3 regions of the Paraburkholderia sp. JPY465 genome follow, and region 2 is predicted to be linked to each of the others. Evidence: predicted binding sites of a transcription regulator. Region 2 holds the regulator's gene; each other region holds the start of a gene.
What was found. Region 2 encodes LexA, which represses DNA repair genes until DNA is damaged. Its sites were predicted from a motif close to ACTGTATNNNNATACAGT; they were not measured.
Positions count from the first base shown of each region.

Region 1: the regulator LexA is predicted to act here: its motif matches at 1,836-1,853, upstream of QFZ94_RS17170 (PA0069 family radical SAM protein).
Region 3: the regulator LexA is predicted to act here: its motif matches at 2,157-2,174, upstream of imuA (translesion DNA synthesis-associated protein ImuA).

Region 1 is NZ_JBNDMT010000003.1:557,122-561,451, reverse strand. Features, by position in the region: gene QFZ94_RS17175 (TM2 domain-containing protein) at 124-591, shown strand; gene QFZ94_RS17170 (PA0069 family radical SAM protein) at 627-1,778, opposite strand; gene QFZ94_RS17165 (Lrp/AsnC ligand binding domain-containing protein) at 1,923-2,411, opposite strand; gene QFZ94_RS17160 (D-amino acid dehydrogenase) at 2,592-3,878, shown strand; gene QFZ94_RS17155 (acyl-CoA dehydrogenase) at 4,019-4,330, opposite strand, start outside.
Region 2 is NZ_JBNDMT010000003.1:1,608,375-1,612,704, reverse strand. Features, by position in the region: gene QFZ94_RS22000 (DUF2939 domain-containing protein) at 1-428, opposite strand, end outside; gene QFZ94_RS21995 (hypothetical protein) at 606-950, opposite strand; gene lexA (transcriptional repressor LexA) at 1,053-1,703, opposite strand; gene QFZ94_RS21985 (sulfate ABC transporter substrate-binding protein) at 2,016-3,062, shown strand; gene cysT (sulfate ABC transporter permease subunit CysT) at 3,221-4,117, shown strand; gene cysW (sulfate ABC transporter permease subunit CysW) at 4,114-4,330, shown strand, end outside.
Region 3 is NZ_JBNDMT010000005.1:22,709-27,038, reverse strand. Features, by position in the region: gene QFZ94_RS32810 (SRPBCC family protein) at 1-436, shown strand, start outside; gene QFZ94_RS32805 (hypothetical protein) at 811-1,206, opposite strand; partial or broken gene QFZ94_RS32800 (SOS response-associated peptidase) at 1,277-1,965, opposite strand; gene imuA (translesion DNA synthesis-associated protein ImuA) at 2,194-2,907, shown strand; gene QFZ94_RS32790 (hypothetical protein) at 2,984-3,280, shown strand; gene QFZ94_RS32785 (hypothetical protein) at 3,469-3,678, shown strand; gene ligD (non-homologous end-joining DNA ligase) at 3,681-4,330, shown strand, end outside.

The DNA.
Region 1 (4,330 bases), 1.1 Mb from region 2:
CTTTCAGCGCGGGTGCTCGCCCTCAACGTGACCACCCGCCCGCCGCAGGCGTAGAATGCGCGTCGGTCCACGTCCTGCGGCGCGCCGCTCCTTTCGACCGCCTGTCACTCTGCCCACGCGTTCATGTCCACCATTGCCTCGACCTCCCCGCGCTTCAGATCCAAGACGCTCACCGCCGCGCTGGCGTTCCTGTTCGGCAGCCTTGGCGCCCACCGCTTCTATCTGCATGGCATGCGGGACATCTTCGGCTGGGCCCATCTGCTCGGCACGCTGATCGGCACTCCCGGCGTGATGCTGCTGATCGCGACCGAGCGCGCGTCGATCCTCGGCTGGGTGCTCGCGTCGATCGGCGCGGTTTCGCTGTTCGCCGCGTTTCTGGCCGCGCTCGTCTACGGGCTACGCCCGGATCGGAAATGGGATGCGCAATTCAACGCCCACACGCAACGCAAAAGCCGCTCCGGCTGGACCGTTATTTTCGTCGTGATCTTTTCGCTGCTGATCGGTGCGTTTCTGCTGATGACCGGTCTCGCGCTCGCATTTCAGACCTACTTCGAAAGCCAGGTCGAAGCGGCCAAAGCAATTTCGCAGTAACGCACCGTAGCGGGACCAGCAGGTATTCCCGCACGCTAGAAAAGCCTCAGTTGCGGATTGTCGCGAGCCGGTTCGCTTGCCTGCTCGGCGCGCGGCGACTCGATCCGGCGAAACTGCGACATGTCGAGAATGCCGCGGTCACGTCCGCTCAGCCCCAACCGGCGCGCGGCCTTGTGAAATCGCTGCTTGAGCAGATCGGCCCATAAGCCCTCTCCCTTCATGCGGGTCGAGAACGACGAGTCGTAATCCTTGCCGCCCCGCATGTCGTGCACACGGTGCATCACGCGCTCGGCCCGATCCGGGAAGTGTGCGCTCAGCCAATCCTTGAACAGCGGCGCGACCTCCCACGGCAATCGCAGCACGATATAGCTCGCGTTGCTGGCGCCCGCTTCCGCGCATGCCTCGAGCACGCGCTCCATGTCCGGTTCGGTGACGAACGGGATCACCGGCGCGATGCTGACGCCGACCGGAATACCCGCCTCGCTGAGGGTACGGATCGTGCGTAGCCGGCGCGACGGCGTGGCTGCACGCGGTTCGAGCGTGCGCGCGATGTCGGCGTCCAGCGTGGTGATGGTGATCGCCGCCATGAATTGGCCGCGCTCCGCCATCGGCGCGAGCAGGTCGATGTCGCGCTCGATCAGCGACGACTTGGTGATCGCCGCGAACGGGTGATTGCGCTCGCTGAGCACCTCGATCACCCGCCGCGTAAGCCGCAAGTCGCGTTCGGCCGGCTGCCATGCATCTGTCGCGACGCCGAGCGCAATCGGCTCGGGCACATATGATTTCTTCGACAGTTCCCGCTCGAGCAGTTCGGGCGCGTTGATCTTCGCGTAGATGCGGCTCTCGAAATCGAGCCCCGGCGACAACCCGAGGTAGCTGTGCGTGGGCCGCGCGAAGCAATAGATGCAGCCGTGCTCGCAACCGCGATACGGATTCAGCGACACATTGAACGGAATGTCCGGCGACGCGTTGCGTGTGAGGATGGTTTTCGCGCGCTCCTCGAACACCTGCGTGCGCAGCACTTTCGGCTCACCGTCTTCGCCGGCCGCCTGCCAGCCGTCGTCGACGGCCTCGCGCTGGTCGACTTCATAGCGGCCTTGCAGGTTCGTGACCGCACCACGCCCCTTGCGAGGCGCCGGCGGCGCGATCAGAAATTCGGGAATGTCAGGGGTGTCGGGATCATCCACGGCGGGCCACGCAGAGCAAACGCAAACTGGAAGTGCAAAAGGAAAACGGCGCAAACACCTGTATAAATATACAGTGTTTACGCCGTTTGTCGAGCACTTCGTTGCCCGCGAGATGCGCGGCCAATCCCGTCAGCGATCGGCCACCTAGTCGGTCACCGCGATCGTCAGCGTCTCCTTGATTTCCTCCATCACCACATAGCTCTTCGACTGCACCGCCCCCGGCAACTGCAGCAGGATGTCGCCGAGCAGCTTGCGGTAATCGGCCATTTCGCCGATGCGCGCCTTGATCAGATAGTCGAAATCGCCCGATACGAGGTGGCACTCGAGCACCTCGGGGATCTTCTGCACCTCGCGCCGGAACTGGTCGAACATGTTGCCGCTCTTGTGATCGAGCGTGATCTCGACGAACACCAGCAGCGCCGCGCCCAGCTCGGCCGGGTTCACGCGCGCGTAGTAGCCGGTGATCACGCCGTCGCGCTCCATCCGCTTGACGCGCTCGATGCACGGCGTCACCGACAAACCGACCCGTTCCGCCAGGTCCTTCATCGCCATACGGCCGTCTTGCTGCAGGAGCCGCAGGATCTTGTGATCGAGCTTATCGAGAGCCCGCACGGGATGGCGCTGGGTACGCATGGTGTTTTTGCTGAAAATGATGAAAATACGATAACAAAACCTGCCTCACTGTTAATAGTATAGCGGTTAACACTGGGCAGACGGCATTTCACCTCACGTTGCAGCTCGTTGAATCGAATCAGATCGAATCCATCGAAGCGCGCGTTGCCCTCACTCAATTCTTGGATATCTGGAGCAGCTATGCGAGTCGTCGTTTTGGGCAGTGGCGTCGTCGGTGTAACGAGCGCGTACTACCTCGCGCGCGCCGGTCACGAAGTGACCGTCATCGATCGCGAGGCCGGCCCGGCGCTCGAAACCAGCTTTGCCAACGCGGGCCAGATCTCGCCGGGCTACGCGTCGCCGTGGGCCGCGCCGGGCGTGCCGCTGAAGGCCGTCAAGTGGATGTTCCAGAAGCACGCGCCGCTCGCGATCCGCCTCGACGGCACCGCATTCCAGCTGCAATGGATGTGGCAGATGCTGCAGAACTGCACGGCGCCGCGCTATGCGGTGAACAAGGGCCGCATGGTGCGGCTCGCCGAATACAGCCGCGACTGCCTGCAGGCGCTGCGCGCCGACACCGGCATCCAGTACGAAGGCCGCACCGGCGGCACGCTGCAGGTATTTCGCACGCAGCAGCAGTTCGACGGCGCAGCGAAAGACATCGCCGTGCTGCAGGAAGCCAACGTGCCGTACGAACTGCTGAGCGCCGACCAACTCGGCAAGGCCGAACCGGCGCTCGCCGCGGTGTCGCACAAGCTCACCGGCGGCCTGCGCCTGCCGGGCGACGAAACCGGCGACTGCCAGATGTTCACGACGCGCCTCGCGGCGCTCGCCGAGCAGCTGGGCGTCAAGTTCCGCTACAACACGCCGATCGACGCACTCGCGATGACGGGCGGCCGCATCGCCGGCGTGCAGTGCGGCGGCGAACTGGTGCGCGCGGATTCGTTCGTGGTCGCGCTCGGCTCGTACTCGACGCGCTTCCTCGACGGCATCGTGAAGATTCCGGTCTATCCGCTGAAGGGTTATTCGATCACCGCGCCGATCGTCGACTCGGCTGCCGCGCCGGTGTCGACCGTGCTGGACGAGACCTACAAGATCGCGATCACGCGCTTCGATGACCGGATTCGCGTCGGCGGCATGGCTGAGGTCGTCGGCTTCGACAAATCACTGCGCGAGGCGCGCCGCAAGACGCTCGAGCTTTCGGTGAACGACCTGTTCCCGGGCGGCGGCGACACGTCGAAGGCAACGTTCTGGACCGGTCTGCGGCCGATGACGCCGGACAGCACTCCGATCGTCGGCCGCACGCCGGTGCCGAACCTGTTCCTGAACACCGGCCACGGCACGCTCGGCTGGACGATGTCGTGCGGCTCGGGCCAGTTGCTCGCCGACCTGATGTCAGGCAAGCAACCGGCGATTCGCGCGGACGATCTGTCGGTGCATCGCTATCTCGGCGAGACGGCGGGCGAACATCGGCCGGCGTATGCGTGAGTTCTAGCGCGTGCGCTAACGCGGCATTGGCCGCAAGCGCACGCGGCAACAAACAGCAGCTGCAAAAACAAACGGCGCCTTGCGAGGCGCCGTTTGTTTTTCAAGGTGTCGCCGCAATCGCGGCAGGCATCGAGGCATGCTCAGAACTGGTCTTCCGACAAAGCCAGCACGCCCTCGCCACCCTTCGCGCTGACGATCGCCACTTCGAGCGCCGCCGCCTGTGGCAGCACATGCTCGGCGTAAAACCGCGCGGTCGCGATCTTCGCGTCATGAAACGCGGGATCCTCGTCGCGCCTCGCCGCCGCGGCAAGCTGCGCACGGGCCATCTGCCAGCCGCCCAACACGATGCCGGCGAGCTTCAGATAGGGCACGCTGCCCGCGAACACCGCATTCGGATCGCCCTTCGCATTCGCGACGACGAAATCGACGACCGAGCCGAGCGCACGATGACC
Region 2 (4,330 bases):
GCCGTGCTTTGACGCCCGGGCGGCGGCGCGCTTGCCTGCGTGGGGGTGTCGCCCGCGGATGGTGCGGCCGGCGCTTCACCGCCCGCGGCTGGTGGGGCGGACGGTTGCTCGCCCGGTGTGCCGCGCGGCGGCATGCCGTTCAGCAGTGCCGCGACGCCGTCGGGTGTCGCATAGGCATCGACGAGCGGGCCGATCAGTGTCACGCCGATCACCGCGCCGATCGTGGCCATCTTGTTGCCGGCATCCGCTTCGAGCCGGCGCGTCAGCATCGCGCCCACCTGCTGCTTCAGGCTATCGCGTAGCGCGGGGAAGTCGACGTACTGATTGACGGTTTGCACGTCACGCGCGTCTGCCGCGCGTTTCAGATTGTTCACCGCGAGATACGGCGACGCGTAAATAAACCCCAGCGCGGCAATCACGATCACCACGATCAGCGTGATCAGCAGCGGCCGGGTGGCGCTGCCCTGTGCGTTTCGGAATGGTCATCGAATGGGACTCCACGTCAGTGATGATCTAACGTCGACCACGGCGAGGTCGAAACGATCCCATCCCACGCGAATCTCTGAACATCCGAAGTGCTTATTGCATGCGTGTTCAGAATTCGCTCAGGCTTCGAACACCGCGCCGTGCACGTTGGCTTCGTCGGCTATGCAACGATCGATCATACGGCATACGGCGTCGACCGTGCCGACCATGATCAGTCGCGACGGTCCATGATAGACCCGCACCGGTGCGCGGCGCGCGGGCTCCGCGATATTCAGCGCCGAATTCAGCGATACGCGCGCAAACGCCGGCAACGACGACGGCAGACCGCAAGCTTCGGCAGTCACGTCGAACAGCGACGGCGTGCGCGCCGCGGGCGCCTCGATCGGCGCGCAAGGCGTGAGCTTGCGCAGATGGCGCAGACGGCCGAACTGGCGAAAAGGCAGCAGACGGGCAAGGCGTTCCATGAGTCTCTCCAGACGATGCAGCTTAAATGCGCGGCGTAATGCGGGCGTTAATGCGGCTTGGGTCGGACAAACCGGCGCGAGCGTTCCGGCAACAGCGAAGGATCAGAACTCGCTGGGGCGAATCAGCCCGACCGCGATCCCTTCGAGCGCGAAATCCGCGCTGCCGGTTTCCACGAAGATGTTGTCGTAGTCGGGGTTTTCGGCGATCAGCTCGATGCCGTTCGGCCGGCGCTTCAGACGCTTGACCGTCACGTCGTCGCCAAGGCGCGCAATGATGATCTGGCCGTCTTTCGCTTCGCTGCGCTTTTGCACCGCGAGCAGGTCGCCGTCGAGAATGCCCGCGTCGCGCATCGACAGGCCGCGCACCTTCAGCAGGTAGTCGGGCTTGCTCGAGAACAGCGCCGGGTCGCACGCGTAGTGCTGCGAGATATGTTCCTGCGCGAGGATCGGGCTACCCGCCGCGACCCGGCCGATCAGCGGCAGTGACAACTGCATCAGGCCCGCATGTGGCAGCGTGAACTGGTGCGGCGCATCCTCCTGCCCGGACAGCAGGCGGATGCCGCGCGACGCGCCGGCCGCCAGTTCGATCACGCCCTTGCGCGCCAGCGCGCGCAGATGCTCTTCCGCGGAATTGGCCGAACTGAAACCGAGTTCGGCGGCAATTTCCGCGCGAGTGGGCGGAAAGCCGGTGCGTTCGATCGCGCGGCGGATCAGATCGAAAACCTGCTGCTGTCGTGCGGTGAGTTTTGTCATGGCCACTGTATGTATGAACAGGTGACTGTATTTTTATACAGTATTCGGCGCATTTCAAGCTTTACTTTAAGTTCGGCGCAAGGGGCGCGCTGGGGCGTCGTTTATCGGCGACATGGCGGCGTTTTCGGCGTCGGAACAGCCGGCGCGTCTGCCGTTACCACTTTTGGGCATTAAAAAATGAGGAAACATTATTTTTAATGATGAAAGCCCTTCGATAGACTGGCTTCCGGGTTGGCGCTCATGTGCACGTGACCGCGACGCAAAACGACACCAGACGCTTATCAGCGGACCATCACGCGGAGAAAAACTGAAATGAACCATCGGCATACGGGGCTTGCGGCTCGAACCAGAAAACTGATCACGGCGCTTGCCGTCGGCGCGGCGGGTACGCTCGGCATGTTGGGCGCAAGCGGTGTCGCGCACGCCGACACCACGCTGCTGAACGTGTCCTACGATCCGACCCGCGAGCTGTATCAGGACATCAATCAGGCATTCAGCAAGGAATGGAAGGCCAAGACCGGCGAAGCCGTCACCTTCAAGCAGTCGCACGGCGGCTCGGGCGCGCAGGCCCGCTCGGTGGTCGACGGTCTGCAGGCCGACGTCGTGACGCTTGCGCTCGCTTACGACATCGACGCGATCGCGAACAAGGGGCTCGTCGACAAGAACTGGCAGAAGCGTCTGCCGGACAACGCATCGCCGTACACGTCGACGATCGTGTTTCTGGTGCGCAAGGGCAACCCGAAGCACATCAAGGATTGGGACGATCTGGTGAAGCCGGGCGTGTCGATCGTGACGCCGAATCCGAAGACCTCGGGCGGCGCGCGCTGGAACTACCTGGCCGCTTGGGCGTACGCCGAGCATCAGCCGGGCGGCAACGCCCAGAAGGCCAAGGAGTTCGTCGGCAAGCTGTACAAGAACGCCGGCGTGCTCGATTCGGGCGCGCGCGGCGCGACCACCAGCTTCGTGCAGCGCGATATCGGCGACGTGCTGATCGCGTGGGAAAACGAGGCGTTCCTGTCGGTGAAGGAGTTCGGCCCGGACAAGTTCGAAATCGTGGTGCCGTCGGCGAGCATTCTGGCCGAGCCGCCGGTCGCGGTGGTCGACAAGGTCGTCGACAAACACGGCACGCGCAAGCTGGCGGACGCGTATCTGAACTTCCTGTATAGCGAGGAAGGCCAGGAGATCGCCGCACGCAATTTCTATCGTCCGCGATCGAACAAGGTGCCGGCCGATCTGACCGCGAAGTTTCCGAAGCTGAAGGTGTACACGATCGACGATTCGTTCGGCGGCTGGACCAACGCGCAAAAGACCCATTTCGCGGACGGCGGCGTGTTCGATTCGATTTATCAGCCGCAGTAACAACCACGGCCTGAAGCACAGGCACAGGCAAAAGAGCGCGCCCAGTGGGCGCGCTTTCGGCTAACCGGGGTCCGGTGGCCAGCAGGGCGGCAACACCGCAGTACGGCAACACAGCAAAACGAACAACCGCGAGCATCAACCATGAACGAGTATCCAGCATGACCACGTTGACTTTCCGCAAGCCGAGCGCATTGCCCGGCTTTGGCCTGACACTCGGCATCACGGTGGCTTATTTGAGCCTCGTGGTGCTGATTCCATTGGCGGCGACCTTTCTGAAAACCGCGACGCTCGACTGGGACCAGTTCGTGCGCGCGGTCACGTCGCCGCGCGTGCTCGCGTCGTATCGGCTGACGTTCTTCTCGGCGCTCGGCGGCGCGCTGATCAACGCGGTGTTCGGCTTTCTCGTCGCGTGGGTGCTGGTGCGCTATAGGTTTCCGTTCAAGCGCATCGTCGATGCGGTCGTCGATCTGCCGTTCGCTCTGCCCACCTCGGTCGCGGGCATTTCGCTCGCGGCCGTGTATGCGGGTAACGGCTGGATCGGCCAGTTCCTCGCGCCGCTCGGCATCAAGATCGCGTTCACGCCGGTCGGCGTGCTGGTCGCGCTGACGTTCATCGGCCTGCCGTTTGTCGTGCGCACGGTGCAGCCGGTGCTCGAGGAGTTCGAGCGCGAGCAGGAGGAGGCGGCCGCGTGCCTCGGCGCGTCGCGCTGGCTCACGTTTCGCCGCGTCGTGCTGCCGGCCGTGTTCCCGGCGCTGCTGACCGGCTTCGCGCTCGCCTTCGCGCGCGCGCTCGGCGAATACGGCTCGGTGATCTTCATCGCCGGTAATGTGCCGATGAAGTCGGAGATCACGTCGCTCCTGATCATCACGAAGCTCGAGCAATACGACTATGCGGGTGCGACGGCGCTCGCGGTCGTGATGCTGGTCGTGTCGTTTCTGATGCTGCTGCTGATCAACACGCTGCAGTGGTGGCTGCAGCGCCGCACGAGCCGCGGCAATGCGGGGCCCGCGCCAGCTGCCACGAGCGTCGCCGCAATCGGTGGAGGTGCGCAATGAGCCGCCGTCCGACCAACCCGGCAAGCGGTGCGCGCCGCCCCGATCCGGTCAGCGAACCGCCCGTTGTGCGCTGGCTGCTGATCGGCGTCGCACTGTTGTTTCTCGCGCTGTTCCTGGTCGTGCCGCTCGCCGCGGTGTTCTACCAGGCGCTGAACAAGGGGCTGCGTTTTTACTTCGAAGCGCTCGCCGACCCGGATGCGCTGTCGGCGATCA
Region 3 (4,330 bases), on a different contig from region 2:
AGTGTCGCGCCATGACATCGACATCGACGCGCCGCTCTCAACCGTGTGGGCGGTTCAGACAAACATCTCGGCCTGGCCGGCGTGGCGGCCCACCGTGACTGCAGTCAACTTTGACGGGACGCTGGCGGTCGGATCGGCATTCGAATGGGAGGAAGGTGGCCTGAAGATCACGTCGACGATCCAGCAGATCGTTCCGGAGCGACGAATCGTCTGGACAGGCCCGGCGCAAGGAATCTTCGCGGTGCATGTTTGGGAGTTCACCGCAACGGGGCGCGGCGTCCACGTGCACACTGAGGAGTCGTGGAGTGGTGAAGTCGTGAGGGCCAACGTCTCGACTCTGCAACCAATGCTGGACAAAGCCCTGCAGGATTGGCTGGCGCGGCTCAGGCAGGTAAGCGAAGCTGACTCGCCGCAACGCCAGTGGAGCACTCAGTGAGCGCTTGACCCGAGACATTGTTGCAAACCTGGGCGACTTCGGCTGATGACCGCTCCTGGCCGCTTGCAGCAGTGCCGGCGGCAACTAGCGTACCGAACAACGGCCATTGAGCGAGGGCGGATGAGGCGTCAGTTAGCCGAACTGGACGACGACCTCTACCGGCCGCTCGTGGCCGACTTCAGCCTGAGCGAGATATCGCGCTCAATCGACAAGAGGTAACTGCGGATCGCTGGTCCTATCGGCCACCGGAGATTTCGGCGGAGGAAGAGGGTGGGCCTCCGCGTGCATTGCTCCCACCGGATGACGTTCAAAAAAGAGCACGCTTCGTTGATAGATGGGTGTTACCTCGCTTGCGCATGTCGGAAACTCCGTATTTAGGGGCATTCACATTCGCTCACTGCACGTTCGCGGTACCATCGATCGCAGCAGGCGCACGCATGCTCTGACCTATCGTCTGAATTCACTTCTTCATCGTCCTCCGGGAGCTCGAGCAGCGCGTTCGATTCCGCCTCGGACCATGCCGCGGATATGGCATCAGTCGCTTTCAACCCATAATCCTCCGGGCACTCAACGATCGCATCGATCTCTTCAATGATGAGTTCGCGTACGTATGCGTTCTCGTCCTGCCCGAACCGTCGCCACGCGCGCTCGACGAAGTGGTGCACCATCACGACGGATCGCGCATCTATCTCAATCGCTATGCGGATCTTCAGAAATGGATCACTCGCCCATGGGGACTGCCACCGACCAACCAGAAACTTCGCGCTCATCATTCAATCAACAGGATGTCATTCGCACCAGCATACCCGGCACAGACGGTAGTCAAGTTCACGTACTCGTTCAATCGACAAGCGGCAGCTGCGGATCACCGGGTCTGTCGGCCACTGGCGATTTACGCGGGGGAAGGGGGTATGGTTCCGCGTGCATTGCTTCGACTGGATAGAGCTTCAGAAAGGAGCGCGCTTCATCGGTCGATCCGCAGGAGAGCCAATCGCCATACTGCGCCGGCGGGACGATGACAACGGAGCGCTTCTCTGCGCCGGGCCTATGAAAGCGCTTCATCAGCGGATGCTCATCTGAGTTCACCGTGAGCATTGTGAACGAGAGGTTATGCGAGCCGTCGACTTCCTTCCAGGAGCGCCAGAGCCCCGCGATTGCCAGTGGATCGCCGCTTGCCGTGCCGATTCTCCAACGCACCGCCTTGCCCGTCTCGTAGTTCGGTTCAAAAACGCACGACATGGAACAAGGCAGAGTTGGAGATTCTTCCATGCGCCGCTGAAGCTGCGTTTCTCCCCGACTGATTCTGAACGCGCGTTCATCGTATCGAACGCCTTCACGCCCGGAGGGATATGCCGCCTTGGAACGATGCCGAACGAAGCCCCAACTGTTTCGAACGCGTCGCCGCCGCGCCGGAAGATGGGCGCGTAGTAGTCCTTGTAGATCTCACGCTTGTAGTCGAAGTCGGGCTCCGGGAACAAGCTAAAAGCGTCCCAGGCGTCGTTAGGATTTGCTTCGTAACTGGTGCACATCAGTTCTCTCCGATATCGCGCCACGTTTGGCCACCGCTGGCCGGCAAAAAGGCCCGTGAGATATCGCCCCGGGCCCGCTCGCATCCATCGGACCGCCATCGAACCGGACGGGCCTACGCACGTTGTCCGCACGATGCTACACGTTCCGGCACTACTTGGAAGTAGCTGCAACACAGAGAAGCGCGTAATATACTGTACATCCATACAGTATTTTTGCCAGCTCCCCAAATGTCAGCGCTTCCGAGGCACGTCGAGGAAATCCATCCGTCGCTCTGGCGAGCCAGCCAGCTCGCGCGTTCGGCTGGACGGACTGTGTCCACAGGACATGACCACCTCTCGCGGGAACTGCCCGGGGGAGGGTGGCCCGTCGGTGCGCTGACGGAGTTGCTGCTCTCGCAGCCCGGGATCGGCGAACTGCGCCTCCTTCAGCCGGCGCTCAGTGCGGCAGCGAAACGCCCGATCGTGCTGATCAACATCAACCCGCCGCACAATCCCGGTGTCATCGGACTTTCGTATATCGGGGTACCGGTCGACAAGCTGATGACGCTGCAGCCTCAAAATGCGGCGGACGCGCTTTGGGCGACGGAACAGGTGCTGAAGGCGAACACATGCGGTGCAGTATTGCTATGGCAACAGCACATGCGCGCAGATTCGCTCCGGCGACTGTCGCTGCATGCGCAGGCCTCCGATGTGCTCTTCATTGCGCTTCGGCCGCTCATCACCCTGCACGACGCTTCGCCAGCAGCGCTGCGCCTGGCGCTGCGACCCGCGGTCAACGGCATCAACGTCGAAATCATCAAGCGAAAAGGGCCGGTCGGCATCGAGCCATTCGACCTCGTCCTCAAGCCGTCACCGGTCTTGCTGAGTCCGCACGGCCGCATGACCCGTCCCGCGCGCAAGGTCGCCCCGGTTCAGTCACCGCAGCCCGAGACGGTGGACTAAGAGGCGGCGAGGGCAGGGCGGTGACTGCCAGAAGGCGATGATCAACAACCTTGGCCACAGAAACGGTTGGATAACCATGCATATGCTTGTCACCCCGATGCGGCAACGTGGCAGGAAGCGCGGCAAGCACGAGGTCCAAAGCGCGGTGCCGGTCCAAGGCGACCTGATCGTTGGCCAGGAGAACTCACAGGAGCTCGGACGCTACACCGACGTGGCGCGCTTCCAGACGAGCGGCGCCGCGGATGCGCAACCGCTGCATTTGCTACTCGATGTGCGGCTCTCGCACATGGGGCCGCTTGGCTTCGTGCTCAGCGGCATCGAGCAGATTGACGGCGTGAGCTACGCGCAGTCGTGGTATTGCAAGGCACCATGATTGGCGTTCAACCTCACGGATCCACCGCCCGAGCGATGGATCATTTCGCGCATGGCGAGGGTGAGAAGACCCAGACGCCGGCACCGACGATTCCGGTGACGACCGCACGCTGGCTCGCCGTCGGCCAGCGCGCTTCGTTTCGGTACGGTTCTTGCGAAACCATTATGTCCATTTGAGGGAGGCTCATCATGGCAGAGCAACATCGCCCCGGCGAGATCGTCAAGACGTCGGGCATTTACAAGGTTGTTCGCGACGGAGACGGCGGTGCGCAGTTCGAAGTTACCTGTGTTGAGGGCGAGCACTTTCCGCCGACGCGCAGTGGCAAAGGCGCACTTTACGAGCTTGTTCACGGGGCAACCCATTCCCACAAGCACAGTGAACTCGGTGCGAAAGACTAGACATGGAACGGGAGCCGCGCCAGCGCCGTTCCCGACGTGCTCCCACCATAGAGGCGTCCGACGAAGCCGGGTCCGCGTTGGCGCGCTACGGGCGCAAGCGCAATTTCCAGGCGACGCCCGAACCGGCGCCAGTTAAACGCGGCCGTGCGCGCCGGGCCGGGCCGCTGTCGTTTGTCATCCAGAAGCATTGGGCGAGACGTCTGCATTACGACTTCCGACTGGAACTGGACGGCGTGCTGATGTCATGGGCCGTGCCCAAGGGACCGTGCTTCGATCCGGCCGAAAAGCGGACGGCTGTCCACGTCGAGGATCATCCGCTCGACTATGCCTCATTCGAGGGAGCTATCCCCGCGGGAAACTATGGGGCGGGCGACGTCGTCGTCTGGGACAGGGGCACATGGGAGCCCGTGGGCGACCCACGAGAGGGCGTGAGCCAGGGAAAGCTGGTCTTCCGCCTGCACGGCGAAAAACTGGCCGGTCTTTGGGAACTCGTGCGCACGCCAGGTCGTGATACCCGCCAGGACGCTTGGATCCTTTTTAAGAAGCACGACGAATGGTCGAAACCCCTTGCCGAGTACGACGTCATCTCAGCACTGCCCGACAGTGTGATCGAGAAGCCACTTGGCCTTCTCGAGGACCGTACGGAGTCCGC